3 regions of the Paraburkholderia phytofirmans OLGA172 genome follow, and region 1 is predicted to be linked to each of the others. Evidence: predicted binding sites of a transcription regulator. Region 1 holds the regulator's gene; each other region holds the start of a gene.

The links. The regulator LexA, encoded in region 1, represses DNA repair genes until DNA is damaged. The targets are predictions, from matches to a motif close to ACTGTATNNNNATACAGT.
Region 2: a site for LexA is predicted at 6,202-6,219, ahead of imuA (translesion DNA synthesis-associated protein ImuA). Genes of this name have one in related genera too.
Region 3: a site for LexA is predicted at 7,081-7,098, ahead of imuA (translesion DNA synthesis-associated protein ImuA). Genes of this name have one in related genera too.

Annotation. Positions count from the first base shown of each region.
Region 1 covers NZ_CP014578.1:2,166,239-2,176,293, reverse strand. The annotation lists gene cysW (sulfate ABC transporter permease subunit CysW) at 1-590, opposite strand, end outside; gene cysT (sulfate ABC transporter permease subunit CysT) at 587-1,489, opposite strand; gene AYM40_RS09305 (sulfate ABC transporter substrate-binding protein) at 1,667-2,716, opposite strand; gene lexA (transcriptional repressor LexA) at 3,030-3,680, shown strand; gene AYM40_RS09295 (hypothetical protein) at 3,738-4,082, shown strand; gene AYM40_RS09290 (DUF2939 domain-containing protein) at 4,286-4,930, shown strand; gene AYM40_RS09285 (universal stress protein) at 5,054-5,518, opposite strand; gene AYM40_RS09280 (ATP-binding protein) at 5,717-7,060, opposite strand; gene AYM40_RS09275 (response regulator) at 7,060-7,719, opposite strand; gene AYM40_RS09270 (TolC family protein) at 7,934-9,424, shown strand; gene AYM40_RS09265 (efflux RND transporter periplasmic adaptor subunit) at 9,414-10,055, shown strand, end outside.
Region 2 covers NZ_CP014581.1:106,999-117,053, reverse strand. The annotation lists gene AYM40_RS37615 (hypothetical protein) at 327-812, shown strand; gene AYM40_RS37610 (error-prone DNA polymerase) at 932-4,081, opposite strand; gene AYM40_RS37605 (Y-family DNA polymerase) at 4,093-5,556, opposite strand; gene imuA (translesion DNA synthesis-associated protein ImuA) at 5,486-6,193, opposite strand; gene ligD (DNA ligase D) at 6,511-8,415, shown strand; gene AYM40_RS37590 (hypothetical protein) at 8,474-8,686, shown strand; gene AYM40_RS37585 (hypothetical protein) at 9,074-9,523, shown strand; gene AYM40_RS37580 (hypothetical protein) at 9,685-10,055, shown strand, end outside.
Region 3 covers NZ_CP014578.1:1,239,551-1,249,605, forward strand. The annotation lists gene AYM40_RS05365 (AI-2E family transporter) at 1-794, shown strand, start outside; rRNA gene AYM40_RS05370 (16S ribosomal RNA) at 1,282-2,812, shown strand; tRNA gene AYM40_RS05375 (tRNA-Ile) at 2,877-2,953, shown strand; tRNA gene AYM40_RS05380 (tRNA-Ala) at 3,045-3,120, shown strand; rRNA gene AYM40_RS05385 (23S ribosomal RNA) at 3,462-6,342, shown strand; rRNA gene rrf (5S ribosomal RNA) at 6,562-6,674, shown strand; gene imuA (translesion DNA synthesis-associated protein ImuA) at 7,169-8,008, shown strand; gene AYM40_RS42220 (Y-family DNA polymerase) at 7,908-9,800, shown strand; gene AYM40_RS05405 (error-prone DNA polymerase) at 9,806-10,055, shown strand, end outside.

The sequences.
Region 1 (10,055 bases):
TCTTCTTCGTCGTTGCCTTGCGCCTGCATCAGCGGAATCAGTTCGCGCGCGACGAATGGGAACGTGACGAAGATCGTCGCCAGCACGATACCCGGCACCGCGAAGATGATCTGCACGTTATGGTCTTGCAGCCACGGGCCGAACCAGCCTTGCGCGCCGAACATCAGCACGTAGATCAAGCCGGAAATCACCGGCGAGACCGAGAACGGCAGATCGATCAACGTGGTCAGCAATGCCTTGCCGCGGAAGTCGAACTTGGCGATACACCATGACGCGGCGAGGCCGAATACGAGATTCAGCGGCACCGCGATGGCAGCTGTAATCACGGTAAGTTTGATGGCCGACAACGCATCCGGGTCGGCAAGCGATTCCAGATAGAAGCCGATCCCCTTGTTCAAGGCCTGATAGAACACGGCGACGAGCGGCACGACCAGGAACAGCGCGAGAAACAGCAACGCGACGCCGGTCAGAATCCAGCGCACGACGGGCGGCTCGGTGACCGGATCGGGCCGGCGCGCGACATTGAGCGGCGCGCGCGGCGCCAGGGCAACAGCAGCGGCATCCACACCATTCAGGGAGTTGCGGCTCATTGCACACCTCCGCCGACACCGATCGCCGCCACGCTGGCAACGGCAGGCGCCGGGCCTGCGCCGCCACGGCCCGTCCGGCGCTGCAGATACCACTGCAGCGTATTGATCAGCAACAGCATCAGGAACGACACCACCAGCATCACGACCGCGATGGCGGTGGCGCCGGCGTAATCGTATTGTTCGAGCTTGGTGATGATCAGCAGCGACGTGATTTCCGATTTCATCGGCACGTTACCGGCGATGAAAATCACCGAGCCGTACTCGCCGAGCGCCCGCGCGAAGGCCAGCGCGAAGCCTGTCAGCAAGGCTGGGAATACGGCCGGCAGCACCACGCGGCGAAACGTCAGCCAGCGCGACGCGCCAAGGCAGGCGGCCGCTTCTTCCTGCTCGCGCTCGAACTCTTCGAGCACCGGCTGCACGGTCCGCACGACAAACGGCAAGCCGATGAAGGTCAGCGCGATCAGCACACCGGCTGGCGTGAAGGCGATCTTGATGCCGAGCGGTTCGAGAAACTGCCCGATCCAGCCGTTGCCCGCATACACCGCCGCAAGCGAAATACCGGCCACGGACGTCGGCAGAGCAAACGGCAGATCGACCACCGCATCGACGATGCGCTTGAACGGGAACGTATAACGCACCAGCACCCACGCGACCAGAAAACCGAACACGGCGTTGATCAGCGCGCCGCCGAGGGCCGAGAAAAACGTCAGGCGATACGACGCGAGCACGCGCGGCGACGTGACCGCGCGCACGAACTGAGCCCAGTCGAGCGTCGCGGTCTTGAGAAAGGTCGCCGCAAGCGGAATCAGCACCACGAGGCTCAAATAAGCGACCGTGATGCCGAGTGTCAGGCCGAAACCGGGCAAGGCACTCGGTTTTCGGAAGGTCAGCGTCGTCATGCTCAGTACTCTTTCAGGGTTGATGCCGGTGGCTCTTTTTTCGGCCGCCTGGCTGGCCACAAGCGCGCCGGGCGGGCGCGCTTAATGGCGAGGTGTGACTCACATGTCTAACTTCAACGTCTAACTGCGACGTCTTACTGCGTATCTCGTCCCGCCGTGTGCCGCGCTGTGTGGCCGTTACTGCGGCGAGTAAATCGAATCGAACACGCCGCCGTCGGCAAAGTGCGTCTTCTGCGCGTTCGCCCAGCCGCCGAACGAATCGTCCACCGTGTACAGCTTCAGCTTCGGAAACTTCGAGGTCAGCTCGGCCGGCACCTTGTTCGAACGCGGGCGGTAGAAGTTCTTCGCTGCGATTTCCTGACCTTGCTCGCTGTACAGGAAGTTCAGATACGCTTCGGCCAGCTTGCGCGTGCCGTGCTTGTCGACGACCTTGTCCACCACCGCAACCGGCGGCTCGGCCAGAATGCTCACCGACGGCACGACGATTTCAAACTTGTCCGGACCGAATTCCTTCAGCGACAGGAACGCTTCGTTTTCCCACGCGATCAGCACGTCGCCGATTCCGCGTTGCACGAAGCTGGTGGTCGCGCCGCGCGCGCCCGAATCCAGCACGCCGGCATTCTTATAGAGCTTGCCGACGAATTCCCTGGCCTTCTGATCGTTGCCGCCCGGCTGATGTTCGGCATAGGCCCATGCGGCCAGGTAGTTCCAGCGCGCGCCACCCGATGTCTTCGGATTCGGCGTGACGATCGACACACCCGGCTTGATCAGATCGTCCCAATCCTTGAGGTGCTTCGGGTTGCCCTTGCGCACCAGAAACACGATCGTCGACGTGTACGGCGAGGCGTTGTCCGGCAAACGCTTTTGCCAGCCTTTGTCGAGCAAACCCTTGTTGGCCAGCGCGTCGATGTCGTAGGCAAGAGCCAGCGTCACGACGTCCGCCTGCAAACCGTCCAGCACCGAGCGTGCTTGCGCACCCGAGCCGCCGTGCGACTGCCTGAAGGTGACCGTCTCGCCCGTTTTGGCCTTCCATTCCTTGCCGAATGCCTGATTGACGTCCTGGTACAGCTCGCGTGTCGGGTCGTACGAGACGTTCAGCAGCGTCGTCTCGGCTGCATGCCCCTGTGTCGTGACGCCGAGCGCGGCGATCGTGCCGGCTGCGCCCAATGCGAGCGCCGCGATGAGTTGTCTGGTCCTGCCTGCCAGCCCCGTGCCTTGATGGTTCATGCCAACTTTCTCCGCGTTGTGGTCCGCTGAAACAGCGTGGTGTTGTTTTGCGTCGCGGTCACGTGCACATGAGCGCCAACTCGAAGGGCAGTCTATCGAAGCGCTTTCATCATTAATAATAATGTTTCTTCATTTTTTAATACGCAAAAGTGGTAATGACGGCCAGATAAGGCGTTGCAGCACGAAAATGGGTATTAAGACATCCATTTCCGACGCTGGAACGCCACCCCGGGCCGCGAACTTAAAGTAAAGCTTGAATTGCGCGGAATACTGTATAAAAATACAGTCACCTGTTCATACATACAGTAGCGCCATGACCAAACTCACCGCACGACAGCAGCAGGTTTTCGATCTGATCCGCCGGGCCATCGAACGCACCGGCTTTCCGCCCACCCGCGCGGAGATCGCCGCCGAGCTGGGGTTCAGTTCGGCCAACTCGGCAGAAGAACATTTGCGGGCGCTGGCTCGCAAGGGCGTGATCGAACTCGCGGCCGGCGCATCGCGCGGCATTCGTCTGCTGGCGGGGCCGGAAGATTCGCCGTACCAGTTCACGCTGCCGCACGCCAGCATCATGCAACTGTCGCTGCCGCTGATCGGCCGCGTTGCAGCGGGTAGCCCGATCCTTGCGCAGGAACATATCTCGCAGCACTACGCGTGCGACCCGGCGCTGTTCTCGAGCAAGCCGGACTATCTGCTGAAGGTACGTGGGCTGTCCATGCGCGACGCGGGCATCTTCGACGGCGACCTGCTCGCGGTGCAGAAGAAAAGCGAAGCCAAAGACGGCCAGATCATCATCGCGCGCTTGGGCGACGAGGTGACGGTCAAGCGCTTGAAGCGCCGGCCGAACGGTATCGAGCTGATCGCCGAGAACCCCGACTACGACAACATCTTCGTTGAAACCGGCAGTGCGGAGTTCGCGCTCGAGGGTATCGCCGTCGGGCTGATCCGCCCGGGTGAGTTCTAACCCCCGCTCGTGCTCCACCCCAAAGCTGCCCTAACGTTGAATCGCCTGGAGAGACTCATGGAACGCCTTGCCCGCCTGCTGCCTTTTCGCCAGTTCGGTCGTTTGCGCCATCTGCGCAAACTGGTGCCCTGCTCACTGATCGAGGCGTCCTCGGCGAGTACTCCATCGCTGTTCGACACGCCGGCCGGCGTATCGGGCTTGCCCTCCTCGCTGCCGGCTTTTGCTCGCGTGTCGTTGAATTCGGGGCTGAATACGGCTGAACCTGCGCGTCGCGCGCCGGTGCGCGTCTATCACGGGCCGTCACGGCTGATCATGGTCGGCACGGTAGACGCCGTGTGCCGCATGATCGATCGTTGCATCGCCGACGAGGCCAATGTGCACGGCGCGGTGTTCGAATCATAAGCGGCACTGCGGCTGCACTGCCCGTGCACTGCATTCCACTGCGGCTGTGCGGCTGTGCGGCGAGCGGCCAGCGGCATGCGGCGTGCGAAGCGCGGCCTAAGGTCTTTCGGCCGCCCGCGGCCTCTCGGATATGGCATCGTCTGGGATCGTTTTCGCGTGGCCGCGGTCCACGTTAGATCACACCTGATGGAGAATCCCACCCGATGGCAGTTTCAACTCGCACGAGACGCAGCGGCATCCGGCCGCTGATTGTCGCTTTGATTGCAATTGTGGTGATTGCCTTGTTGGGGTTCGGTTACGCGTCGCCCTACATGGCGCTGAATAACCTTAAACGCGCGGCGGATGCGCGTGATGTGCAAACCGTCAATGAATACGTCGACTTTCCCGCATTGCGCGAGAGCCTGAAGCAGCAGGTCACCGGTTTGTTAACACGTCGGCTCGACGCGCATGGCAGCGGCAATCCGTTCGCCACGATTGGCGCAATGATCGGCGCGGCATTGATTGGTCCGCTGGTCGACGCTTATGCGACTCCCGACGGCGTTGCGGCATTGCTGAACGGCATGCCGCCGCGCGGCAACCCGGGCGAACGGCCGCCTGTTCCGCCGGTCTCAGCGGCGCCCGCACCGGAACCCGCGCCCCCTGTTGCCGGCAATACGGCCAACGGCACAGCTAATAACGAGAACAACGCGACGCCACCGCAACCACCGCAAACCACTGCGGGCTATCGCAGCCTGAACGAATTCGTCGTTACCTATCAGCATGGCGCCGGTGACGCGCGTTACTCGGCGATCTTGCGGCGCGAAGGCTTGTTCACATGGAAGCTGGCCGCGGTCAATCTGAACGAGTGATCGTCTGGCAGGCGCTATCGACTTGAGCGAATCATAGTTTGACCGACGCGGTCGCCCTGATCGAACGACCGCTCGGCCCACGTGGCCCTTTCAGCCCAGTGCGCGCCCCACCACCGCTGTGCGTCAAGCCGCCGCTTGCTGCTGCTCCTGCGCGGACGAGCACGCCACCAGAATGCTGCACGAGACCCGATCCAGCAGCGGGGTATTCCCCGCACCCATCCACCATCGTGCCAGACCGGTGCGGCAACGATGGCCGACCACCACGAGGTCGACATGCAATTCGTTCGCCAGGTTGGCGATCTCATCGATCGGATGGCCAAACGCAAAATGCCCTTGCGCGGTCACGCCGCGTTCGGTGAGCCAGTCCACCCCTTCCTGCAGGATGTCGCGGGCCGTTTTTTCGAAGCTGCCACAGGCCACATCGGTCAGCAGGCCCGCACTTTGCGCAATGGTCGAGCGCATGTCGACCACTGACAATAAGTGCGTTTCCGCCTTCAGATCCAACGCGAGGTCGGCGCCGCAACGTAACGCTTTGCGGCCTTCGCGCGAGCCGTCGTAGCACAACAGGATTTTTTGGTAGCTCGCCATGATTTTTCTCCCATTCCGCGAGAAGTGCGGTCTGAATGAATCATGGTGCGCCGCAATTCAGGTTGCAAGGGATGGAAAACGCTAAGTGCGCCCTAAACAGGTACGTGTTGGATTCGATCCGCAGGCGCGCCATTTGGCGACATTGTGCTCGGCGAGGTGATGTGGGCGGCCAGCAAGTCGATGAATAGGGGCTGGGGCTCAAGGAAAGCCCAACGCCGTCAGGCCAAAAACCGAAACACACAAACCACTCCGCCCAACATTATTCCGCAAGGAAAGCCCAAGCTGATGCCGCGCGGCGATCCGCGCCACAATCGCCAGCCCAAGCCCGCTGCCCTCGCCCTGGGCTTCCTCCCCGCGATAAAACCGATCGAAAACCCGCTCGATTTCAGCCTCCGGTATCCCGGACCCGCTATCCACCACGTCAAACCCCACCCGCTCGCCAGAGCGCTTCAGAATCAGATCTACACGCCCGCCCCGCGGCGTATGCCGGATCGCGTTGTTGATCAGATTCCCCAGCAACACACTCATCCCATGCGGCTCAGCCAGTACCGTATAAGCATCGTAGTCCGCACGGGCGTCTTCACACTCGAGCCCGAGATCGATCTCCTTGGTCTCCGCGAGCAGCGAAAAATCCCCCACCGCCTGCTCGCCGATGCGGCGCAAACTCACCGACACCATCGACGTCACCGGATGTGCATCCTCACGCGCCAACGTCAACAACTGCTGCACCAGGTGAATGATCCGGTTGACCCGCCCCTCGACGCGCTCCAGCGTTTGCCCTTCGCCCTTTAACGAGCCGTCGCGGGAAGCCGCCTGCAGTTGCAGCTTCAGCGCGGCAAGCGGCGAGCGCAGCTCATGCGCGGCATCGGCGATAAACGTGCGCTGCGCCTGCGAAGCAACGTTCAGGCGTTGCAGCAGATCATTGAGCGCTCCCACCAGCGGCTTGATTTCGACCGGCACGGTGCCGTCAAGACGCAGCGGCTCCAGCGAATCGAGCGACCGGGTCGTCAGCGCGCGCGTCAGCCCGCCGATCGGCGCCAGCCCCTTTGCCACCACCAACAGCACCAGCACGATCGTCACCGGCACCAGCACACCGAGCGGCCACAACGTATGCAGCGCCAGTTGCAGCGCAAGGTCTTCGCGTACGGAGATCGGCTGCGCAACCTGGATATAACGGTCGCGCTGTTCCAACCCGAACGCGCGCCAATGATTCTCGCCGCGCTTGACCGTGCTGAAGCCCGCAGGCAAACGCGAGAATACCGGCGCCTGCATCGAGTGATAAATGAGCTCGCCAGACCGGTCCCAGATCTCGATCACGACCCGATCGTCGGCCAGATCGCCCAGGTCGGGATTGCGATGCTCGCCGTCGCTCGCACCGGCCAGGTTCGATGGCAAGGACAGCGCCACCGTGCGCAGCTCGTAGTCGAACAGTTCACTCGCTTCTTCGCGCGCGGTGTGAAAGATGCCGAAGCCCGCCACGCCCGAAGCCGCGGCCAGCCCGAAAATCAGCCAGCCCAGCAGCCAGCGGCGAATCGACGTCATCAGCACCTCTTCAGACGGTAGCCCACGCCGCGCACGGTCACCACCTGCTCCGCGCCGATCTTGCGCCGCAAACTGTGCACGTGCACTTCGATGGTGTTGCTGCCCACCTCTTCGCCCCAGCCGTATAACTTCTCTTCCAGCTCGGCCTTGGTGAACACGCGCGTGGGTTCTTCGATCAGCGCCTGCAGCAAGGCGAACTCGCGCGGCACGAGCGGCAGCACTGCGCCGCTTTTGGTGACTTCGTGTGCCGCGGGATCGAGTGTGAGTTCGCCGTGCGCATAGATGGGTTGCTTCTGGCCGGTGCGCCGCCGCAACAGCGCGCGCACCCGCGCGGCCAGCTCGTCGAGGTCGAATGGTTTGATCAGATAATCGTCGGCGCCCGCATCGAGGCCGCGAATCCGATCGTCGACCGCATCGCGCGCAGTCAGGATGATCACCGGCGCGGCACCGCCGCTCTTACGGTAGGCATTGAGCACGTCGATGCCGTCCTTCTTCGGCAAGCCAAGATCGAGCAGCACGAGGTCGTAGACGCCGTTACCCAGCGACAACTCTGCCGCGCGGCCGTCTTCGGCCCAGTCGATCGCGTAGCCCGAACGGCGCATTGCGCCCAATACCGTCTCCGCAATCATGTCGTCGTCTTCGACGAGTAGCAGACGCATGGTCTCTCCTCTCTCCAGTTTGCCGGCATTGTCCAGCCCGTTAGCTTAACGCTTCCTTATGTCCTCCTTAAGAGAAGCTTAGGCGACGCTGAAGGGAGGCTTATCGGACGCTTAAATTCCGGTTAAGCGTTCCTTAAGCTCTCCATGAGCAGAATCGGCACCTGTTCTGCGACGTCCGCTCGCGGCTGCCTCACCTTTTTTTCAGGAGCCGGATTTGCCCGTTTTCAACGCCGCCGCAGCGGCCATTTCAGCGGCTTGCTCAGCAGCGAGGCGACCGGTCGGTCTGGCCGCCTCGCTTGCGGCCAGATCGGCGGCCGCCCCCGCAGCACGGTTGCGCGCGCTGGTGCCAATTTGCGCGATGCTGCTCGGCGGATGCGCGTGGTATCACCGCGAACCACTCGCGCCGCAGGATACGTCGACCTCGGCCCGTTCGCTCGAACGCATCCAGATCGATCCGTCGACCATGCCGCTGCCCGAGCTGGCCGCGCATCGTTTCGATCCGTCCGACGGATTCGACATCGACGAAGTCGCCATGCTGGCGGTGGCGAACAATCCCGACCTGAAGCTGGCTCGCGACGACCTCGGCATCGCCCGGGCGCAGGCTTATTCAGCCGGACTGCTGCCCGACCCGCAACTGAGCGTCGCGAGCGACTATCCCGGCGCCGAAGGCTTCACGCGCGCGTTCAATTATGGTTTGAGCATCGACGTGATGGCGATCGTGCTGCGCAGCGCCAACAAACAATCCGCCGACGCGACGGTGGCCAAGACCGATCTCGGCCTGCTGTGGCAGGAATGGCAGATCGTCGCCCAGGCGCGGCAGTTGTTCATCAAGACGCGCTTCCAGCAGGACACGCTGCCGCTGCTGCAACAGCAGCGCGACCTCGCGCGCACGCGCTACGAGCGCATGGCCGAAGCGCACCGCGACGGCAATCTGACCGACGACACGCTGACCGCGGCGCTCACCGCATACAGCGACGCACGCAAGCAGTACACCGACGCCGAACGGGCTGCGGAACAGACTCATCACGATCTGAACGCGCTGCTCGGCCTCTCACCCGAAGTGCAGTTGCAACTTGCCGGCAGCGACGACGCGATCGAACTGCCCGACGCGACGCTCGACGCAGCATTGGCCAAACTCGCCCAACGCCGCCCGGACCTGATCGCACTGCAAGCGGGCTATGAAGCGCAGGAGCAGAAATACCGCGCGGCGATTCTCAGCCAGTTCCCAAGCCTCTCCGTAGGTTTCGTCCGCGCGCGCGACACCTCGAACATTTACACCAGCGGCTTCCAGATCAATCTGAGCCTGCCGATCTTCAATCGTAACCAGGGCAACGTCGCGATCGAAAAAGCGACACGTCAGCGCCTGCGCGATGAATATCAGTCGCGCCTGAACCAGGCGTATGCCGATGTCGCCCATCTGCGTGCGGACGGCGTGATTCTCACGCGGCAGTTGCAGCAGACCGAAGCCGCGCTGCCCGATGTCGATCGCGCCGCGCAACATGCGGCCGCGGCCTACGCTCAGCACAACCTCGTGCTCGGCGCCTATACCGATGCAGAAAGCGCCGCGCTCACCAAACGTGTCGACGTCGCCGCGCTGCGCGAATCGCTCGCCGAACAACGCGTCGGCTTGCAGGCGCTGCTCGGCAGCACGATCCCCGACGCCTTTTCCTCTGCACAGAACTTCACCGAAACTCATGCGAAATAGCCCACTGTCGGCACGGCGGCCGCGCATCGCCTCATATGCGATTTCCCTTGCCTGCGTCGCGCTCATGAGCGCCGCCGTCCATGCGGCCAGCGCAGCCAGTGCGTCCGCCGGCGACGATGCCGCCGACCAAGCCGTCGTATCCGTGCAAACCGTACGGGTGCAGCGTACCGTCATCGCGCAGCCGGTACGCGCCTATGGCATCGTCGCGGCATCCGCGTCGAACCTGACCACGGTCAATTTGCCGTACCTCGCGCGTATCGTGCAGATGCGCGTGCAAGCCGGCCAGAGCGTGACGCGCGGCATGCCGCTTTTCGTCGTGCAAGCGGACCCGGCCGCGGTGCTCGCCACCACCCAGGCAAAAAGCGCCGTGACGCTGGTGCAAGGCGAACTCGCGCGCACGCAATCGCTGTACGACCAAGGGCTTGCCACACAATCGCAACTCGCCGCCGCCCGCAAGGCCGCGGAGGACGCGCAGCAGGCGCTCGCCGCGCAGAACCAGACGGGGGTCGCGAGCGGCAACAAAGTCATCGCGGCGCCGATCGACGGCGTCGTTTTGCAGGTATCGGCGGCCCAGGGCGATCAGGTGCAGGCCGGCGCCGCGATCCTGCAACTGGCCGGCGGTAATGGCCGC
Region 2 (10,055 bases), on a different replicon from region 1:
CACTTTGCGTATCACGTCGGGGCCTTCAACATACTTTGTATGGATGTTGATCAGCGCTAGGTCGTCCTTCGCTTGGTCAGTCGTGTCGGGCAGTGAGTTCACGTTGCGGTAGAAAATCCGGGCTAGCAGAATTAATGGATACGATTAGCGCCCCAACGGACACCATTAGCGGAATTTGCGAACTTCAACAGCCGCGTGCCTGAAAGGCATGACGATCGCGCAGGCAACCGAGGTTGTTGACAGGGGCGTGACGGCCCTCGAGCCCGTGCTTCGTTCGAGCATGCCGATCGCGGTACACAACGCTCTGCTGATGGACTGTGACCGCCGTGGCTTCAAATCCTCCTGACGCATCCCCGTCGAGCGCCGCTGAAGTGCGCTCCGAGCGGCCGCCGCATTTATTGCGGCTGGTCGAACTAGCAACGCTTGGCAACGCAACGACGGCGTTCGCGATACTTTTAGCGTTGATAAGCCGGGGCTCGCTGGATACAACTCTGCGGATAGCGTTCACATGCGCGTTTGTGGCGGCCCCTACCGCGCTCGCGGGATTCATCTGCCGGGAGGTGATTCTCGCCCGCTCACTTTCTCCCCCGATCGAGCGGCTACGGTTAGTCCTGGTCTGCGGTGTCTTCGGTGCGCTCGTTCTATTGGGCGCGGCACTTTGGGAGATCCTGTTAGACGTGCTGATTCCGTTGGTAGGAGAGATTGGGGCAGCGGCCGGCTTACTTTGGCTGATCGGCGTATTCGTTTTTGCTGTCCATACGCTCGATCGCCACCGATTCGGGAACGAGGAAGAGGACGCTGAAGCACCGTAACGCAAACGACCGCCCGGGCAGCGTTGCCACCCTTTGGTCGCACCGGCGCTGCGCCTACCGTCCTTGGCATGCCCCGTCAAAGCTCGAGGCGCCCATACCGTTGTCCCGCTGAGTGCTCGTTAGTGAAAGTCCCGGCTCGACAATGTCAGATCACCTAAAAGATGCGACATATCAATCAGCAACTGCGCGACAAGGTGACGTACTCCGCCTTCCGATTGCCATGTGCCGTACACCGCGAGCAGGGAAGCGTTTAGTGCTTCGCGCCGATACTTCTCCAAGACCGACTGCCAGACGATGATGTTGACGTTTCCCGTTTCGTCTTCCAGCGTAACGAACATCACGCCGTTCGCCGTCCCGGGGCGTTGCCGCCCCGTGACAAGTCCGCATGCGCGTGCAAGGCGCCCGTTGCGATAGCCATTCAGCGTAGCCGCTGTCGTCAGGCGCTGTTCGGCCAGCACCGGCCGCAGCATGTCCAGCGGATGCCGGCCGAGCGTCAGGCCAGTCGATCGGTAGTCGTTCACGAGATCCTCGGCCTCAGACGGTGCCCCAAGTTCCGGCGTGTCATCGTCGATGCGCGCGACGGCGAGCATGTCCTTATCGGGTATCGCCGCCGCAGACTGCCACAACGCTTCCCGCCGATTGCCAGCGAGCGATGAAAGCGCGTTGGCCGCGGCTAGCACCTGCAAATCGTGGCGGTCGAGCTGAGCGCGCCGCGCGAGGTCACTGACGCTGGAAAAGGGTCGGACGGCCCGCGCGGTTTCGATACGCTCCGCGGCGCCATCACGCATGCCGCGCAGCACGGAAAGACCGAGCCGCACGCTCGGTTTTGAGTCCGGCGATTGATGCCGTAGCACCGAATCCCAGTCGCTCACTGTGACGTCGACTGGCAGAACGCGCACGCCGTGACGTTTCGCGTCCTGCACGAGCTGTGAGGGGGAATAAAAGCCCATCGGTTGAGAATTGAGCATTGCCGCGAGGAATGCAGCCGGCTCGTGGCACTTCAGCCAACTGCTCGCATAGACAAGTAGCGCGAAACTGGCAGCGTGGCTTTCCGGAAAGCCGTATTCGCCGAAGCCTTTGATCTGCTCGAAAATGTTGTCGGCGAAGGCCCGCTCGTAGCCCCGCTCAAGCATGCCGTTGACGATTCGATCATAGTACTTCTCAAGTCCACCTTTGCGCTTCCACGCAGCCATTGCGCGTCGTAGCTGATCGGCTTCGCCGGCCGTAAATCCGGCTGCAAGGATCGCAACCTGCATCACCTGCTCCTGAAAAATGGCCACGCCCAGCGTCCGGCCGAGCGCTGTCTCCAGAGACTCGCTCGGATAGGTCACAGGCTCCAGTCCCTGTCGACGGCGCAGGTACGGATGTACAGCGCCCCCCTGTATCGGGCCAGGCCGGACGAGGGCGACCTCGATCACCAGGTCATAGAAGGTCTGCGGTTTCAGGCGCGGTAGCATCGACATCTGCGCGCGCGATTCGATCTGGAAAACACCAACCGTGTCGGCACGCGAAATCATGGCGTACGTCTTTCTGTCTTCCGGCGGGATGTCCTGCATTTCAAAGCGTTCGCCCCGCTGCTCGGAGACGATGTCGAGGGTTCGCCGAATCGCCGAAAGCATCCCGAGGGCGAGGATATCCACCTTGAGAAGCCCTAGCGCTTCAAGGTCGTCCTTATCCCACTGGATTGCCGTCCTGTCAGCCATCGCCGCATTTTCGACAGGCACGAGGCGGGTGAGCTTTCCCCGACTGATGACGAACCCCCCTGAGTGCTGCGAGAGATGTCGAGGAAAATTCAGAATCTGTCCGGCAAGCGATGCCCAAGCTGCGATCATCGGGTTGTCCGGGTCGAGTCCTGATTCGGTGAAGCGTTTGAGCAGATCCCTGGAGCTATCGAACCACTGATGATTCTTGGCGACACGGTCGACGATTTGCGGGTCGATGCCAAGAGCTTTTCCCGTTTCGCGAAGTGCACCTCGCGGCCGATACGTGTGCACGGCGGCCGCAATGGCTGCCCGGTCACGTCCGTACTTCCGGTAGATGTACTGGATCACGATTTCACGTTTCTGGTGCTCGAAATCTACGTCAATGTCAGGCGGCTCCGCTCGCTCCTTGCTGAGAAAACGCTCGAAGAGCATGGCGCTTCTTGACGGATCGACTTCGGTGACGCCGAGGCAGTAACAGACAGCAGAATTTGCTGCCGAGCCGCGGCCCTGACACAGAATGTGCTCGCTGCGTGCGAACCTCACGATGTCGTAGACGGTCAGGAAATACGGTTCGTATTCCAGCTCACGAATAAGCTGCAACTCGTGTTCAAGCTGTTCCTGCACCTTGTGTGGAATCCCATCGGGGAAACGCCGATGCGCGCCGATGTAAGTCTCCTGCCGCAGATACGCTTCATGGGTGTATCCCGCGGGGACCAGCTCATCCGGGTACTCGTACCGAAGCTCATCAAGCGAGAAGGTACAGCGTTCCATGACGTTGAGCGTCTCATGCAGCGTGTGGTCCGGATACAGGTTCGCGAGCCGTAGCCGTGAGCGTAGATGTTGCTCCGCATTAGGCGCGAGGTCGTAGCCGCATTCAGCGATAGGCTTGCCGACCCGAATGGCAGTCATCGTGTCTTGCAGCGGTTTGCGCGAGCGCACGTGCATCAACACGTTGCCTACTGCAACGACCGGCACACGATAAGTGTCAGCGACGTGTTCCACGATGCCACGATGAATATCGTCCATCGCGCGCTGGTGAAGCGTGAGCCCAGCCCACGCCCTGGCAGGGAACGTCTTTGCCATCCACTCAAGCTGCGGGCCCAAGGTTTCAGCCTTCGCCGGGAAGTCTGGAACGAGGATGGCCAAGCAGTCCGGCATGCCACGCAGGTGCTCATTTCCATGCGACGGTCGGGAGATGTCCTGCGGTGTGAGTATGTAGTTGCCCTTGTTCGCTCTCATCCGTCCGAGGGTAATGAGTTCGGACAGGTTGCCGTACCCTTCGCGGTTCTGCGCCAAGAGGATCAGTCCGAACGCGGGACTCTTGTCTGCCTGGACGAGCCGGAAGTACGAGCCAATGACGAGCGGCAGCTTTTCTTCCTTGGCCTGTACGTGTGCCCGCACGACTCCCGCGAGTGAGCACTCGTCGGTGATCGCCAGCCCCGCATACCCCAGCTGCACGGCGCGGCTCACAAGCTCCTCACCGCGCGACGCACCGTGCAGAAAAGTGAAGTTGCTGAAGCAGAAAAGCTCCGCATACTCCGGCAGTGCTGGGGAGAACACTTCCATCGCTTCGACCGTCAGCCAAAAAAGCCGTGCAGATACCAAACGACTTCGTCGGAAGTAGCGCTTGGGCGCTCACGGTAGATCCAATAACAACTCATGTCGGCCGCCTGCCCGACGAAGTAGTCGCGCGCGGTCATCTCGCCGTCGAACCAGCCGGCTTCGATGCGCTCGGCGGTCGATACCAGCTTGAGCGGCGACCCGTAAAAAGGACGATGCTGCCGGATGAGCAGCTTCACCGGAGTTTCGAGCAACCACGTCGGACGGGGCACGCCCCGCGCCACGGTGACGGACTTCTCCGGCGATTGCATGGGTACCCAGCGATTCGCTCGCTCTGGCCGGTGATCAGCGGTCGGCGCCGGTCGCTCGACGTTGTCTGATCCGAGACGTGCGACGAGCAATTCGACCAGCCGGTTGTGGTCCTCTGCCGAGCCACCCGGCTCCGGAAAGAGCGTATCGCTGGGCGGTTCTGCAGCCTCGACCTGCGTAGCGTTCAAGCTAACCGCAATGGCTGCGGCGCTTAGTTCGATACGCCCGAGCCGTTCTTTAAGCAGCCGTAGCAGGTGCTCCTCGTGCCACGTCGGCTCAGCGAGCGCAATTTCGATAGCTGTCGGCTCAATGGCGTCCCGACCGCGTTCGTGTTCAAGTAGCACGGTCGCTTTTGTGAGGGCCAGCTGCTGGGCAGTAAGCCAGCCGCAGAGCTGCACTACGAGCCGGCGCGCAGAGAAGAGGATCGCCTCAGCATGCTCGACCCGGTCCGGCAGCTCGACGCGCGCGTTGAAAGATGGTGGGACCTGAAGCCATTCGAAGACTTCGGGCGCGACACCGTACGCGCGGTCCATCGAGTCGAGCAGGGCGACGCCGCAGCGCTTCTTTAGGCCCGCTCGCGGTAGCCGGCGGATATCGCTCAGCTGGACGCAGCCCAACCCGCTGAACCAGTCGGCGTAGCGGCGCATCTCCGGGACGACCTCGAAAGGCAGTGTGTCCAGCATGCTCGCGAGCGATTGCAACTTGAGCACGCGGGTCTGACCGCATTTTGACAACAGCCACGCACCTTGACCTGTCGGCGCAAGGCTTATGCGGCCCGTGACGCCAATGGTCTCAACGATTTGCCTGATCGCGCGGCAGATGCGTCGAACGCCGCCGAAAAGGCGGATGCTCGCGGTGATATCTACCAGAACAGTGTCCTCTGCGCAGTGAGCGACCATTGGCGAGAACCGCATGACCGCATACGCGACTTCGAGCAACACGTCGTGCTCGCGTGCAGTGTCGCGTTCATAAACCAGTGCATCCTGTGCAAGCGTGATGACCCCGCCGCGCCGCATGCCGACGGCGACACCGGCCTCCCGCGCGACGGCGTCGGCGACGAGGACCTTTTCCCGCTCGAGCACCACGCATCCATGCTCCGTCCTAGACGACCACCTCGGACGGAACACCTCCAGCGATAGCCGGGGTAAGTGAATGGCGACGAACACGGCCATAGGGGCTTAGCAGAATCGGTGAAGGTTGAAGGGTGACAGACACTGTCTCGTTTCGGACGGGACCTTTTCGTTTCAGTATGTCGACGACTAGTCCTCCGTCAGCAGGGCGCAGGCCCAGCCGCAACCCGGCCGGTGATGCATCAGATGCGCTGGCCAACGGGCGGACAAGCACGAAGAGTGTCTCCGTTGCCTGCGCCGCAAGATGCAGCCGCCGTAGGGCATCCGTCCGGATGTGTTGCTGCCAGAAAAGCAATGCGCCACAACTGCCTGCTCGCAGTATCTGCTCCGCGCTCCAGAGCGCATCAGCGGTCCTCGGCGCGCGAATACGCATCAGCTTTTCGATGGGCAGTCCCAGATATGAAAAAGCTAGTGCGTTGGGCACATGGGGTGGCTGGATCAGGGCAAGCGTTCGCTTGCTGACCGTGTTGAGCGCCGGCTGGAGTAGCCGGATTTCACCGACGCCGGGCTGCTGCACCAGCAGCTCAACGAGCGCGCCAATGGGCCATCCACCTCCCGGCAGCTCGGCGGAGAGTGCCGCATAGCCTGTATCGACGGTTTTTCCGACGCCGCGAGCGAGCTGCGTCCCTCGCCACAAATCGGGGTGGATTGCTTCGGCGTGGACTGGAGCGACTGACATGGCGATATCCTGTATGGATATACAGTACTTTACACCAAATCTGGAGGCCCGCGCTGTCGATGCACTGAATGCGGATCCGGCGCATGGGCATCTATCGTGCTAGATGAGGGACAGCCGGAGACAGATGGCGCCGGAAAGGAGACTATCAGGAGGTCGTACCTGCTTGAAGCGTCGCCGGAGCCACGTGCGGCACCGGCGCAGTGCCCGCCGTTGGCGCCGACCACAGTGGCATATCGTAGGGCCCACTTATGTCAGGTCGTTGGAGTTCACAAAGGAAAAGTCCACCTCGTGCGCAGGGCAACGATGCGCCCGGACAAATGCCGTCATTGATCGAGCCGCAGCTCGCGACGCTCGTTAACCGGCCGCCTGCTGCAGGGGCGTGGTCGTATGAAATCAAGTTCGACGGCTATCGGCTCATGTGTCGGGTCAATTCCGGCAAAGTGACCATTTTCACGCGCAACGGGCACGACTGGACGGATCGCATGCCGAAGCTGCGCGACGCAATCGCGGCCCTCCCGGTCGATACGGCTTGGCTTGACGGCGAAGGCGTCGTACTGGATGCGTCCGGCAGGCCCGACTTCAATGCCCTGCAGAACGCGTTCGACAGACGAAGCACAGCCGAGATAACGATGTTTGCTTTCGATCTGCTGTTTCTCAACGGGACAGACATTCGGGAGCAGCCGCTGCAATCGCGCAGAAACCTGCTGCGTAATCTGCTCGTACAGCTGGACGAGCCGCTGCTGCGCTTTTCCGAAGACTTCGATGAGGATCCGGCCTCCCTAGTCGCGTCCGCGTGCAAACTGAAGCTTGAAGGAATTATTGGCAAGCGTGCGGACGCGCCATACCGCTCAGGTCGCTCGCCCGATTGGATCAAGCTCAAATGCAACCGTAGCCAGGAGTTTGTCGTGGGCGGCTTCTCCCGTGCGCGTGGCGCCAGAGGTGGGGTGCAAAAGCTCCTGCTTGGCGTTTTTGAAAAGGACGGTTCGCTGCGATACGCCGGCAGCGTACAGCCGTACCTTAAACCTCGGGCCACCGCGGCATTTTCAGAGCACGCGCACGGTCTGGCGCAGCCGGAATCTGCTTTCTATAACCCGCCGACTCCGGATCGCGATCGGGAACTGATCTGGCTGCGACCGGAAATGGTCGCAGAGGTAGCCTTCCTCGAATGGACTCCGGGCGGTGAGCTGCGCCATGCGACCTTCCGGGCGTTTCGTGAAGACAAGCCCGCTACCGCTGTAACGGCGGAGCCAGTCGCGTCTATTGGTCCGGACGGTTCCAGGGAGCGCCCGCGTGCTTCGGACGGCGAGCGGCCAGGGCCGAGAAACAAAGTCGTCGTCGCGGGGGTCTCCATCAGCAACGCCTCGCGTGTCATTGACGATGCGACCGGACTTAAGAAAATCGACGTCACGCGATATTACACAGAGGTGGCTGAATGGGCGTTGCCATGGTTGCATAACAGGCCCCTCACTTTGGTGCGCGCGCCGGACGGCATCAAGGGGGGGCTGTTTTTCCAGAAACATGCGGACAAGATGCGGATCCAAGGCGTCAGCGAATTGCCCAAGGAGCTTCACCCGCGTCACCCGCCGCTGCTCGTTGCCAACTCGGCAGAGGCACTCGCAGGCCTCGCGCAGATGGGAGTCATCGAGCTGCACTCTTGGAATGCGGTTGCGCCGGACCTCGAACATCCCGATCGCGTCATTTTCGATCTGGACCCGGATCCGCAACTGGCGTGGAGCGCGATGCTGGATGCTGCTTCGCTCGTCAAGGTGGTTCTGGACGAAGTTGGTCTGAAGTCGTTCGTTAAAACGAGCGGCGGCAAAGGTTTTCATATCGTTGTACCGCTGACCCGCCGGCAAGGATGGGCCGAGACCAAGGAATTCTCCAAGGCTGTTGCCCAACACATTGCTCGCGTCCTGCCCGATAGGTTTTCAGCCGTCCTTGGACCTAAAAACCGCGTTGGCAAAATCTTCATCGACTACCTTCGCAATAGCCGCGGGGCGAGTACTGTCGCTCCCTTTTCGGTACGCGCACGGCCGGGAATGGCCGTCTCGATGCCCATCGCGTGGGACGAACTCAGGGAAGTGAAGCGCGGCGACGAATGGAGCATGCACGGTGCGATTGTCCGACAACGATCGCTGGGCGCCGACCCTTGGGCGGGCTACTGGCAGACGAGACAAGGCGTCAACGCAGCGATGCGCCGCGCGGTAGGCATGAAGCCCTGACTACGGTCGACGGGCGCGCCCCTTGCTAATGTTGATGTAACCCAACGAGGAGGATGACATGGCTGACCAGCACAAACCCGGCGAGACGGTGAAGACGAGCGGGATCTACAAGGTGGTACGCGAAGGAGACGCAAGTTCGGCTTTCGAAGTCACTTGCGTCGAAGGTGAGCACTTCCCTCCCGCGCGCAGCGGAAAGGGCGCTCACTACGAACTGGTTCACGCCGCGACGCATTCACACAAGCACTCTGAACTCGGCAGCGGCGACGCGTAGCGGTATCGCGGCGGTCGGGCCGCGTACGTTCCCTTCGGGAGACAATGATGTGCTACGGCAATCCGGAAGAGCTTCTTGCGAAGCTACTCAAAGCGCGGCCGCCAGTGACAAATGATCTCGGACACACCGCGCAGGACGACTTCGATCACCTTTGCGCCTACTCGGGTCTTTCCGTTGAGACAGCCGGACCGGTTGCGTTCGCATGGGCACGATATGTTCACTACAGTCTATGGCGCCCGGACCGGATAAAGCCAGAACCATCGGCGATCAGCCATTAGCGCTTGGAAAAGCTTGGCCGCCCGCGACCGGGCGGCCAAGCTCATGAAGCCACGAAGGCATGCGACACTGGCACCTATGGCAGTCTCCTCCACGCTTGCCGGGCCTTTCATGAACGCAAATTTCCCGCTGCTTCTCGGCTACGAGCCGCCCCCGTCCGACGCGTTACACGAACACGCGGGCGCACTCTACATGCGCCGTCACCAAGCGGCGCCCGTGCCGCGCGTTGACATTAGCAGCGACGTATGGCGACCGGCCGTCAATGCCTGTCATGACAACTGCGAGGCCTGGTGCGAACAGCATCCGGACCACCAGCTCGTGCGAGGCTGGCTGTACTTTTCTCTACCCGGCATGGCGTATTGCCGATTCGTGTCGCATTCGGTGCTTCGACGACCGGATGGCTCTCTGATCGACATCACGCCCACGGGGCAATTGTTGCAGGCTGCGCCTTACCCATTCCTCGATGCCGGACTGGCCGAAGATGAATATGCCGCGCTCGCTTCGGAACTTTACGAATCAACCGGGCAAGGCAATCTCTGCTTTCTGCACAGCGGGATGTAAAAGACCTTCCTGGAAAAACCCCACCATCAAGCTATGTGGCGTCGATGTAACCGATCGCGTCAACACAACGGCGCTGGCGAAAAATACGAAATGGACGGCACAATATAGGCATTACAGGACGGTCAGAACGGCCGCGGCATGACGTCAGCGACGGGGATTTGATGAACTCTGAAGACAAGGAAAACATCGCATTTTGGATTAAGGTCGCCGGGGCATTGGTCATCGGACTAGCGGGGATCTGGTCATTCCAGTACAACGCGACCCACAAAGTCCGGACAGAAAGTGCAGGACACTTCGAGTCAGCAGAGCTGTCGGGCGATAGCGGCGATGTTGGTGTGGGAATCTCTATGACCGGACGGCCGGGGGTTTTCGCCACCGGCGACACGCGCGCGACAATGGTCCGGACTGACAAACAGATCGTGGCCGTCGACGGCGTGTTCACTGCCAAGCTTGGGGAACCGCTCGAGCTGGTGACAATGGCCAACGGCAGTAAGCGGCTGTGCGCTTCCGATAGTGCTGACAGCTGCCGCCC
Region 3 (10,055 bases), 930 kb from region 1:
CGCCGTGGGTGGGGCGAATCCCGCTGATTGGCTCGAACATCGAGACGTTTTGGGCGAATGTAACGAGTAGCAACTCTGAACTGATCGCGCAAACGCGTGCACTTGCGGCGCCGGCTGGGAAGTGGATTCTGGCGGCTGCGATCGCCGTTACGCATGGTTTGGGATTGTTGGCGCTGAGTATCGTGCTCGCGTTCTTCTTTTATACCGGAGGGGAGGGCGCGGCGGCTTGGCTGAGGGCGGGCATGCGGCGCATCGCCGGCGAACGCGCCGATTACTTGCTGACGTTGGCGGGCAGCACGGTGAAGGGCGTGGTCTACGGAATCCTCGGTACGGCGCTTGTGCAAGGCATTCTTGCCGGCTTCGGGTGCTGGATTGCGGGCGTCCCGGCGCCGGCGCTGCTTGGACTGGCGACGTTCTTCCTGTCAGTGATACCGGGCGGCCCGGTCGTCGTCTGGTTGCCCGCGGCGATCTGGCTCTATCACGGCGGCGCAACTGGGTGGGCGATCTTTCTTGTTGTATGGGGCGTGTTGGTCGTCGGCATGTCCGACAACGTCATCAAGCCGATCCTGATCGGTAAGAGTAGCGACATGCCGTTGATCCTGGTGATGCTGGGTATCTTGGGCGGTGCATTTGCTTTCGGTTTCCTTGGTGTTTTCATCGGCCCAACGTTGCTGGCGGTTGCATATACCGTGCTGCACGATTGGACGATCGGCGCCCCGGCAGCCAGCGCTCTGGCATCCGACGTGGAAGTGCCGGTTGTGGATGAACCGGGGCGCATAGAAAAGACACCTTGAAATAAATTCCAGATACCGCTTGCAAGGCCCGGCCCGGCTCGCTAGAATCTCGCTCTTTCGTGCTTCGGACACCGGGGCACGGGAGGCGGGAGAGCCAGTAGTGGCAAGGCTTTGCGCAAAGTGAGCGGGTTGAGAAAGTTGGAAAAACCTGTTGACGGCGTAGCGAAAGTTCTTCATAATCTCGTTTCTCTGCTGCTGATGCAGCGACGCAGAACGAAGCGGTGCCGGGTGGTTGAAGTTGGCGGCGGTTCGGTGGTGAATGCGTACTCGATCTTTAAAAATTAACAGCCGATAAGTGTGGGCGCTTGATGTGCGACGCGCCGGTGGATTCTTCGGAGTCTGCCGGGAAGCGAAAGTATCAAGTCTCACACTAGTATTAAAGGAAGGTTTTCCTGCTGGGGTGGATTCACGCCGGCAGGATGATCATTCGTCAGTACGTTGAGTGAGCGACCGGTTCTTAACTGAACCGAAAAACAGTAACAGGTTTGAACTGAAGAGTTTGATCCTGGCTCAGATTGAACGCTGGCGGCATGCCTTACACATGCAAGTCGAACGGCAGCACGGGGGCAACCCTGGTGGCGAGTGGCGAACGGGTGAGTAATACATCGGAACGTGTCCTGTAGTGGGGGATAGCCCGGCGAAAGCCGGATTAATACCGCATACGCTCTACGGAGGAAAGGGGGGGATCGCAAGACCTCCCGCTACAGGGGCGGCCGATGGCAGATTAGCTAGTTGGTGGGGTAAAGGCCTACCAAGGCGACGATCTGTAGCTGGTCTGAGAGGACGACCAGCCACACTGGGACTGAGACACGGCCCAGACTCCTACGGGAGGCAGCAGTGGGGAATTTTGGACAATGGGCGAAAGCCTGATCCAGCAATGCCGCGTGTGTGAAGAAGGCCTTCGGGTTGTAAAGCACTTTTGTCCGGAAAGAAAGCCTCTGGGTTAATACCCCGGGGGGATGACGGTACCGGAAGAATAAGCACCGGCTAACTACGTGCCAGCAGCCGCGGTAATACGTAGGGTGCAAGCGTTAATCGGAATTACTGGGCGTAAAGCGTGCGCAGGCGGTCCGCTAAGACAGATGTGAAATCCCCGGGCTTAACCTGGGAACTGCATTTGTGACTGGCGGGCTAGAGTATGGCAGAGGGGGGTAGAATTCCACGTGTAGCAGTGAAATGCGTAGAGATGTGGAGGAATACCGATGGCGAAGGCAGCCCCCTGGGCCAATACTGACGCTCATGCACGAAAGCGTGGGGAGCAAACAGGATTAGATACCCTGGTAGTCCACGCCCTAAACGATGTCAACTAGTTGTTGGGTCTTCATTGACTTAGTAACGTAGCTAACGCGTGAAGTTGACCGCCTGGGGAGTACGGTCGCAAGATTAAAACTCAAAGGAATTGACGGGGACCCGCACAAGCGGTGGATGATGTGGATTAATTCGATGCAACGCGAAAAACCTTACCTACCCTTGACATGTATGGAATCCTGCTGAGAGGTGGGAGTGCCCGAAAGGGAGCCGTAACACAGGTGCTGCATGGCTGTCGTCAGCTCGTGTCGTGAGATGTTGGGTTAAGTCCCGCAACGAGCGCAACCCTTGTCCCTAGTTGCTACGCAAGAGCACTCTAGGGAGACTGCCGGTGACAAACCGGAGGAAGGTGGGGATGACGTCAAGTCCTCATGGCCCTTATGGGTAGGGCTTCACACGTCATACAATGGTCGGAACAGAGGGTCGCCAACCCGCGAGGGGGAGCCAATCCCAGAAAACCGATCGTAGTCCGGATCGCACTCTGCAACTCGAGTGCGTGAAGCTGGAATCGCTAGTAATCGCGGATCAGCATGCCGCGGTGAATACGTTCCCGGGTCTTGTACACACCGCCCGTCACACCATGGGAGTGGGTTTTACCAGAAGTGGCTAGTCTAACCGCAAGGAGGACGGTCACCACGGTAGGATTCATGACTGGGGTGAAGTCGTAACAAGGTAGCCGTATCGGAAGGTGCGGCTGGATCACCTCCTTTCTCGAGCTAACGTGTCGAACGTTGAGCGCTCACGCTTATCGGCTGTGAATCAGGACAGACTCAGGGGTCTGTAGCTCAGTTGGTTAGAGCACCGTCTTGATAAGGCGGGGGTCGATGGTTCGAATCCATCCAGACCCACCATGTCGATGATCGTTGGCGCTTTAGCGCTTACGAGCATCCCATCCCCGAAGGGGGCAGGGCGGATCAACCTTGAGTCTGAATGGTTAAGTTGGGGGGATTAGCTCAGCTGGGAGAGCACCTGCTTTGCAAGCAGGGGGTCGTCGGTTCGATCCCGTCATCCTCCACCAATCATCAATGCTGGTTTATCTGCAGCGCACGTTGAAAGGCGTTTGCGATGTAGTGAAACAAGCATTGGCGATTGAGCCAGTCAGAGTGATACGTGGTTATAGCAACCGCGATATCGGCTGTCGTTCTTTAACAATCAGGAAGAAGTAGTAAAGAGATTCACGAAAGATCACTTAGAGATGGGTGATCGAGTAGGTGAATCAGGGTTGTGATTGTATCAATGTATGAAAAGGTGATCGAAAGATCGCTTTTGGAATACGGCGCAACACGAATACTCAACCTGTAGCGATTGTGGCGAGCGTTGCATTCCCAGTGGATGCGACATGAGACACACCCGTTATAGGGTCAAGCGAACAAGTGCATGTGGTGGATGCCTTGGCGATCACAGGCGATGAAGGACGCGGTAGCCTGCGAAAAGCTACGGGGAGCTGGCAAACGAGCTTTGATCCGTAGATGTCCGAATGGGGAAACCCACTCCTTATGGAGTATCCATAGCTGAATACATAGGCTATGTGAAGCGAACGCGGTGAACTGAAACATCTAAGTAACCGCAGGAAAAGAAATCAACCGAGATTCCCAGAGTAGTGGCGAGCGAAATGGGAGCAGCCTGTACTCGTTATCTTCATTGTTAGTCGAAGGCTCTGGAAAGTGCCGCCATAGCAGGTGATAGCCCTGTAGACGAAAACAGCGGGGAAGAACTAGGTGTACGACAAGTAGGGCGGGACACGTGAAATCCTGTCTGAAGATGGGGGGACCATCCTCCAAGGCTAAATACTCGTGATCGACCGATAGTGAACCAGTACCGTGAGGGAAAGGCGAAAAGAACCCCGGGAGGGGAGTGAAATAGATCCTGAAACCGCATGCATACAAACAGTCGGAGCCTTTGAAAGAGGGTGACGGCGTACCTTTTGTATAATGGGTCAGCGACTTACATTCAGTGGCAAGCTTAACCGATTAGGGCAGGCGTAGCGAAAGCGAGTCCGAACAGGGCGTTCAGTCGCTGGGTGTAGACCCGAAACCAGGTGATCTATCCATGGCCAGGATGAAGGTGCGGTAACACGTACTGGAGGTCCGAACCCACTAACGTTGAAAAGTTAGGGGATGAGCTGTGGATAGGGGTGAAAGGCTAAACAAACCTGGAAATAGCTGGTTCTCTCCGAAAACTATTTAGGTAGTGCCTCGTGTATCACCTTCGGGGGTAGAGCACTGTCATGGTTGTGGGGTCCATTGCGGATTACTACGCCATAGCAAACTCCGAATACCGAAGAGTGCAATCACGGGAGACAGACATCGGGTGCTAACGTCCGGTGTCAAGAGGGAAACAACCCAGACCGCCAGCTAAGGTCCCCAAATATTGCTAAGTGGGAAACGAAGTGGGAAGGCTAAAACAGTCAGGAGGTTGGCTTAGAAGCAGCCATCCTTTAAAGAAAGCGTAATAGCTCACTGATCGAGTCGTCCTGCGCGGAAGATGTAACGGGGCTAAGCAATATACCGAAGCTGCGGATGCACATTTATGTGCATGGTAGGAGAGCGTTCCGTAAGCCTGCGAAGGTGCATTGAAAAGTGCGCTGGAGGTATCGGAAGTGCGAATGCTGACATGAGTAGCGATAAAGGGGGTGAAAGGCCCCCTCGCCGTAAGCCCAAGGTTTCCTACGCAACGTTCATCGGCGTAGGGTGAGTCGGCCCCTAAGGCGAGGCAGAAATGCGTAGCTGATGGGAAGCAGGTTAATATTCCTGCACCATTGTTAAATGCGATGGGGGGACGGATCGCGGAAGGTTGTCCGGGTGTTGGAAGTCCCGGTTCCTGTGTTGGAGAAGGCGCTTAGGCAAATCCGGGCGCGGAATTCAAGGGCATGGGACGAGTGATCTAGGTCACGAAGCAACTGGAAGTGGTTCCAAGAAAAGCCTCTAAGCTTCAGTTTAACAAGACCGTACCGCAAACCGACACAGGTGGGCGAGATGAGTATTCTAAGGCGCTTGAGAGAACTCGGGAGAAGGAACTCGGCAAATTGGTACCGTAACTTCGGGATAAGGTACGCCCCTGTAGCCTGACTAGCCTGCGCCAGAAGGGTGAAGGGGTTGCAATAAACTGGTGGCTGCGACTGTTTAATAAAAACACAGCACTCTGCAAACACGAAAGTGGACGTATAGGGTGTGACGCCTGCCCGGTGCCGGAAGATTAAATGATGGGGTGCAAGCTCTTGATTGAAGTCCCGGTAAACGGCGGCCGTAACTATAACGGTCCTAAGGTAGCGAAATTCCTTGTCGGGTAAGTTCCGACCTGCACGAATGGCGTAACGATGGCCACACTGTCTCCTCCCGAGACTCAGCGAAGTTGAAGTGTTTGTGATGATGCAATCTCCCCGCGGCTAGACGGAAAGACCCCATGAACCTTTACTGTAGCTTTGCATTGGACTTTGAACCGGTCTGTGTAGGATAGGTGGGAGGCTTTGAAGCGTGGACGCCAGTCTGCGTGGAGCCGACCTTGAAATACCACCCTGGTTTGTTTGAGGTTCTAACCTTGGTCCGTGATCCGGATCGGGGACAGTGCATGGTAGGCAGTTTGACTGGGGCGGTCTCCTCCCAAAGTGTAACGGAGGAGTACGAAGGTACGCTAGGTACGGTCGGAAATCGTGCTGATAGTGCAATGGCATAAGCGTGCTTAACTGCGAGACCGACAAGTCGAGCAGGTGCGAAAGCAGGTCATAGTGATCCGGTGGTTCTGTATGGAAGGGCCATCGCTCAACGGATAAAAGGTACTCTGGGGATAACAGGCTGATACCGCCCAAGAGTTCATATCGACGGCGGTGTTTGGCACCTCGATGTCGGCTCATCTCATCCTGGGGCTGTAGCCGGTCCCAAGGGTATGGCTGTTCGCCATTTAAAGAGGTACGTGAGCTGGGTTTAAAACGTCGTGAGACAGTTTGGTCCCTATCTGCCGTGGGCGCTGGATATTTGAAGGGGGCTGCTCCTAGTACGAGAGGACCGGAGTGGACGAACCTCTGGTGTACCGGTTGTCACGCCAGTGGCATCGCCGGGTAGCTATGTTCGGAAGAGATAACCGCTGAAAGCATCTAAGCGGGAAACTCGCCTTAAGATGAGATATCCCCGGGGCTTCGAGCCCCTTGAAGGGTCGTTCAAGACCAGGACGTTGATAGGTCAGGTGTGGAAGCGCAGTAATGCGTTAAGCTAACTGATACTAATTGCCCGTAAGGCTTGATCCTATAACAGGTGTGTGTCGGCAGCCGTTAGTGCTTCAGCACTTATGGATGCCCACCCTGCGCCATGCGCAGGGTCTTGAGACCACATGCACAGGTTGAGATCGATGTTGTGCCTCGAACAACACAGCCCGAGCTTGCTGAAAGCTCCTCTGGTGAGCATCACCAGAAACTACTTCTTCCAGATTGGTTGTGTTGACAAAGTCAACACGACAACAAGTCATGCCTGATGACCATAGCGAGTCGGTCCCACCCCTTCCCATCCCGAACAGGACCGTGAAACGACTCCACGCCGATGATAGTGCGGATTCCCGTGTGAAAGTAGGTAATCGTCAGGCTCCCCAGCATGTCCAGAAACCCCACCCCACAAAGGTGGGGTTTTTGCGTTTACGGCCGTAAAAAGTGGCGGTAAATAACGGGCGTAAAAAAGGGTGAAAATCGCCATGGCCGTAGTGGGCTCCCCGATTCGAGCAAAAAAGCGGGTACGTTACTCCTTCCCGATCCGGAGCGCGCTCGCGTAACCCGTCAGTTCTTGCCCCCATTCGCAGCATGCATGCGTGGGCTCTCCGTTCTCATCTCTCTCAGGGCACGCTAACTCTGGTTTCGTTCGCTTGGCAGCAACGCCAAAGGACCACTCCCTCGCAGGCGGAAAGAACTGCAGCCGAACAGCTTCACAACTCCTCTTCATTTCCTTCCTGCGCGCGCTTACGTCGCTCCGCCTTGTCTTAACATCCGTCGCGGAATACTGTATAAATATACAGTGAAAACTCGTCGCCCCATGCTTGCTCGATGCCGGGCAGGGCGGAGCATTCCCTATTAAACGAGCGTGTCTATGGCAGCAGCGATTCATCTGACGACGACAGCGCTGTCGTCGCGATTGCGGCGTCAAGTGTGGCAAGGCAATGAGCTTGCCGAGGCGGACTCGCGGGTGATTTCCAGCGGCTATGCCGCGCTGGATCAACTGCTGCCCGGACAGGGCTGGTCGGCCGGCAGCCTGACGGAGTTATTGATTGAACACGGAGGAGTCGGCGAACTGCGTCTGCTGGCCCGCGCGCTTCGGCAGCTTACGGCACAAGCCGAACGGCACGTCATGCTCGTGGCGCCTCCTTACCAGCCCTGTGCTTCGGCACTGAGGGCTTGGGGTATCGATGTCGAGCGCGTCTTATGGGTGCGTTCGAGTGAAGACCAGGCCCTATGGGCCGCTGCTCAGGCATTGAAGCAGAATGGTATGGGTGCCGTACTGGTATGGCTGCCGAATGCGCGCGCCGATAAGGTTCGGCGTCTGCAGGTGGCGGCTCAGGAGTCGGCCTCGCTGGCATTTTTGATCCGGCCTGTCGAGGCAGCCACGCAATCTTCGCCGGCGCCGTTGCGAATGATCTGCGAGCCGCTCTTGCCGGCTAATGCGCAGACGATCAACCGTCGTCAATGGTTACAGGAGATTGGTATCTCGATCGACATCTTCAAGCGCCGCGGTCCGCCACTAGCGGAGCCTCTACGTCTCATTTTGCCGTTACAAAGCGTCGTGTTGCCGGAAAGCGGAGTCGGCAGCAATCAAGGACGAGAGATCAAACATGTTGTGGATCGCAGTCACATTGCCACTCTTGTCGCTGGAAGCGGTGAAGCCTCTCGAGCCGCTCCTGGATGGTTCGCTCGCGAAGCCGAATCGGTGTGAGCCCGGCGACGAGGCAAGTCAACCTTCAGGCACCGAAGATGTCGGCGAGGTGCGTTGCTATGCGCTGGCTGATCACGCGCACATCCTGATGCCGGATTTCGACGCATTGCGTGCTGGGGTGCATGCGGGTCATTCGCGCTCGTACGCATTGGCTTTGGCTCCTGGTCTAAAGATGCTTGCTGCAGACACAGCTCGAGAAACCCAGGCTTTCGAAGCGATGGCGCTTGCTTTGCTGACGTACACACCGAAGGTGTCGCTCGCGCACGCGCATACCTTGTTGCTGGAAGTCGGCTCCGGTTTGCGGTTGTTTGGCGGCTTGCGCGCGTTGTTATCACGGGTATCCGCGACTGTGGCCGAATTCGGCTATACGGCGCGCATCGCGTGCGCACCGACAGCATGGGGCGCGTGGCTGTTGGCGCGGGCACGCGCCGATCGTCAGGGGCATCGTTGGCATGTGATGAAGGAAACGTCGCTTGCGCGGGTCCTCGATCGCGTATCTGTATCGTTGTTGCCGGTTGCGCAGGTGCATCGCGATGCGCTTACGCATCTCGGTTGCACGACGCTGGCCGATTTGCGTCAGTTGCCAAGGTCGGGTGTCGTGCGGCGTTTCGGCAGTGGCATTCTGGATCTGCTGGCACAAGCATATGGCACGCGCCCGGATCCGCGGGAATCGTTTCGTGCGCCGGCATCGTTTCATGCGCAGTTGGAGTTGCCGTCGCGGGTCGATAGCGCAGATGCACTACTGTTCGCCGCGCGCCGGCTGATTGTGCAACTGGCCGGATGGTTGAGCGCGCATCATGCAGCGCTCAGTGGTTATACGTTGTTGCTCGAACATGAATTGGCATCCCGTCATGCGCCGAAGACGTCGAGTCTGAAGGTCGCGTGGGCGATACCGTCGCGCGATGCTGAGCATCTGATCTGGCTGTTGCGTGAGAAGCTGAATCAGACGGTTCTAGTGGCGCCCGTGATCGAGTTGAAACTGGTCGCGGATCAGATCGGCGAGTATGCAGGGCGGTCGGACACCTTGTTTCCAATGCCCGAATCAGACGGCGATTCGATTGCACGTCTGCTCGAACGCCTGAGCGCGCGATTGGGGCCGGAGAACGTGCTGAAGATGTCGGTGCAGAACGATCATCGGCCTGAGCGGGCAATGCGCGTCGAGGCCTACCAGGCGCAAGCGTTTTCGCGCAAGAAGCGTTCGTCTGCGAAAGCCAGGACAAAAATCAAAGCGGATAAAACCTGGCTGACCGATGAGTTGCAGCACGCTGCATTGGAGATTGCGCGCGCAGACGGAGATGCAGCGACACAGGCGACACAGGCGACACAGGCGACACAGGCGACACAGGCAGAACAGGCAGAACAGGCAGAACAGGCAGAACAGGCAGAACAGGCAGAACAGGCAGAACAGGCAGAACAGGCAGAACAGGCAGAACGCACCGCACCCCCAGTGCACCTATCCCGACAGTCTGGCTCAACAAGCCGGCGCCTATTCGTCACACAACCGGTCGATGCCCAAGCCTCGCTCGATTTGCCCGACAGTGCATTGCCATCGCAGCCTCGCCCCGTCTGGATGCTCGACAAGCCGCTGCGCCTGATGGTGCGCGACCAGCGGCCGATCTATCGTCGGCCGCTGAAAATGCTCACGCGTACCGAACGGATTGAAGCAGGGTGGTGGGACGGTAATTGCGTCGAGCGGGATTACTACGTTGCGGCAGACGATCGTGGCCATATGTTCTGGGTGTATCGAGAGCGTCTTGGCGGCGAGTGGTATTTGCAGGGTTTGTTCGGCTGAGCATCATGGCAAATCCCCGGCCCTCATTCTTGTTCGAGCAGGCGCTTGTGGCGCAACTGCCACCGTATGCGGAACTGCATTGCCTGACTAATTTCTCGTTTCTGCGTGGCGCGTCGCATCCGCATGAACTGGTCGAGCAGGCGATGTCGCGCGGCTATAGCGCGCTCGCGATCACCGATGAATGCTCGCTGGCAGGCGTCGTGCGCGCACACACGGCGGTAAGAGAAATCAAGCAGGAGCGGGACCGGCAACAGA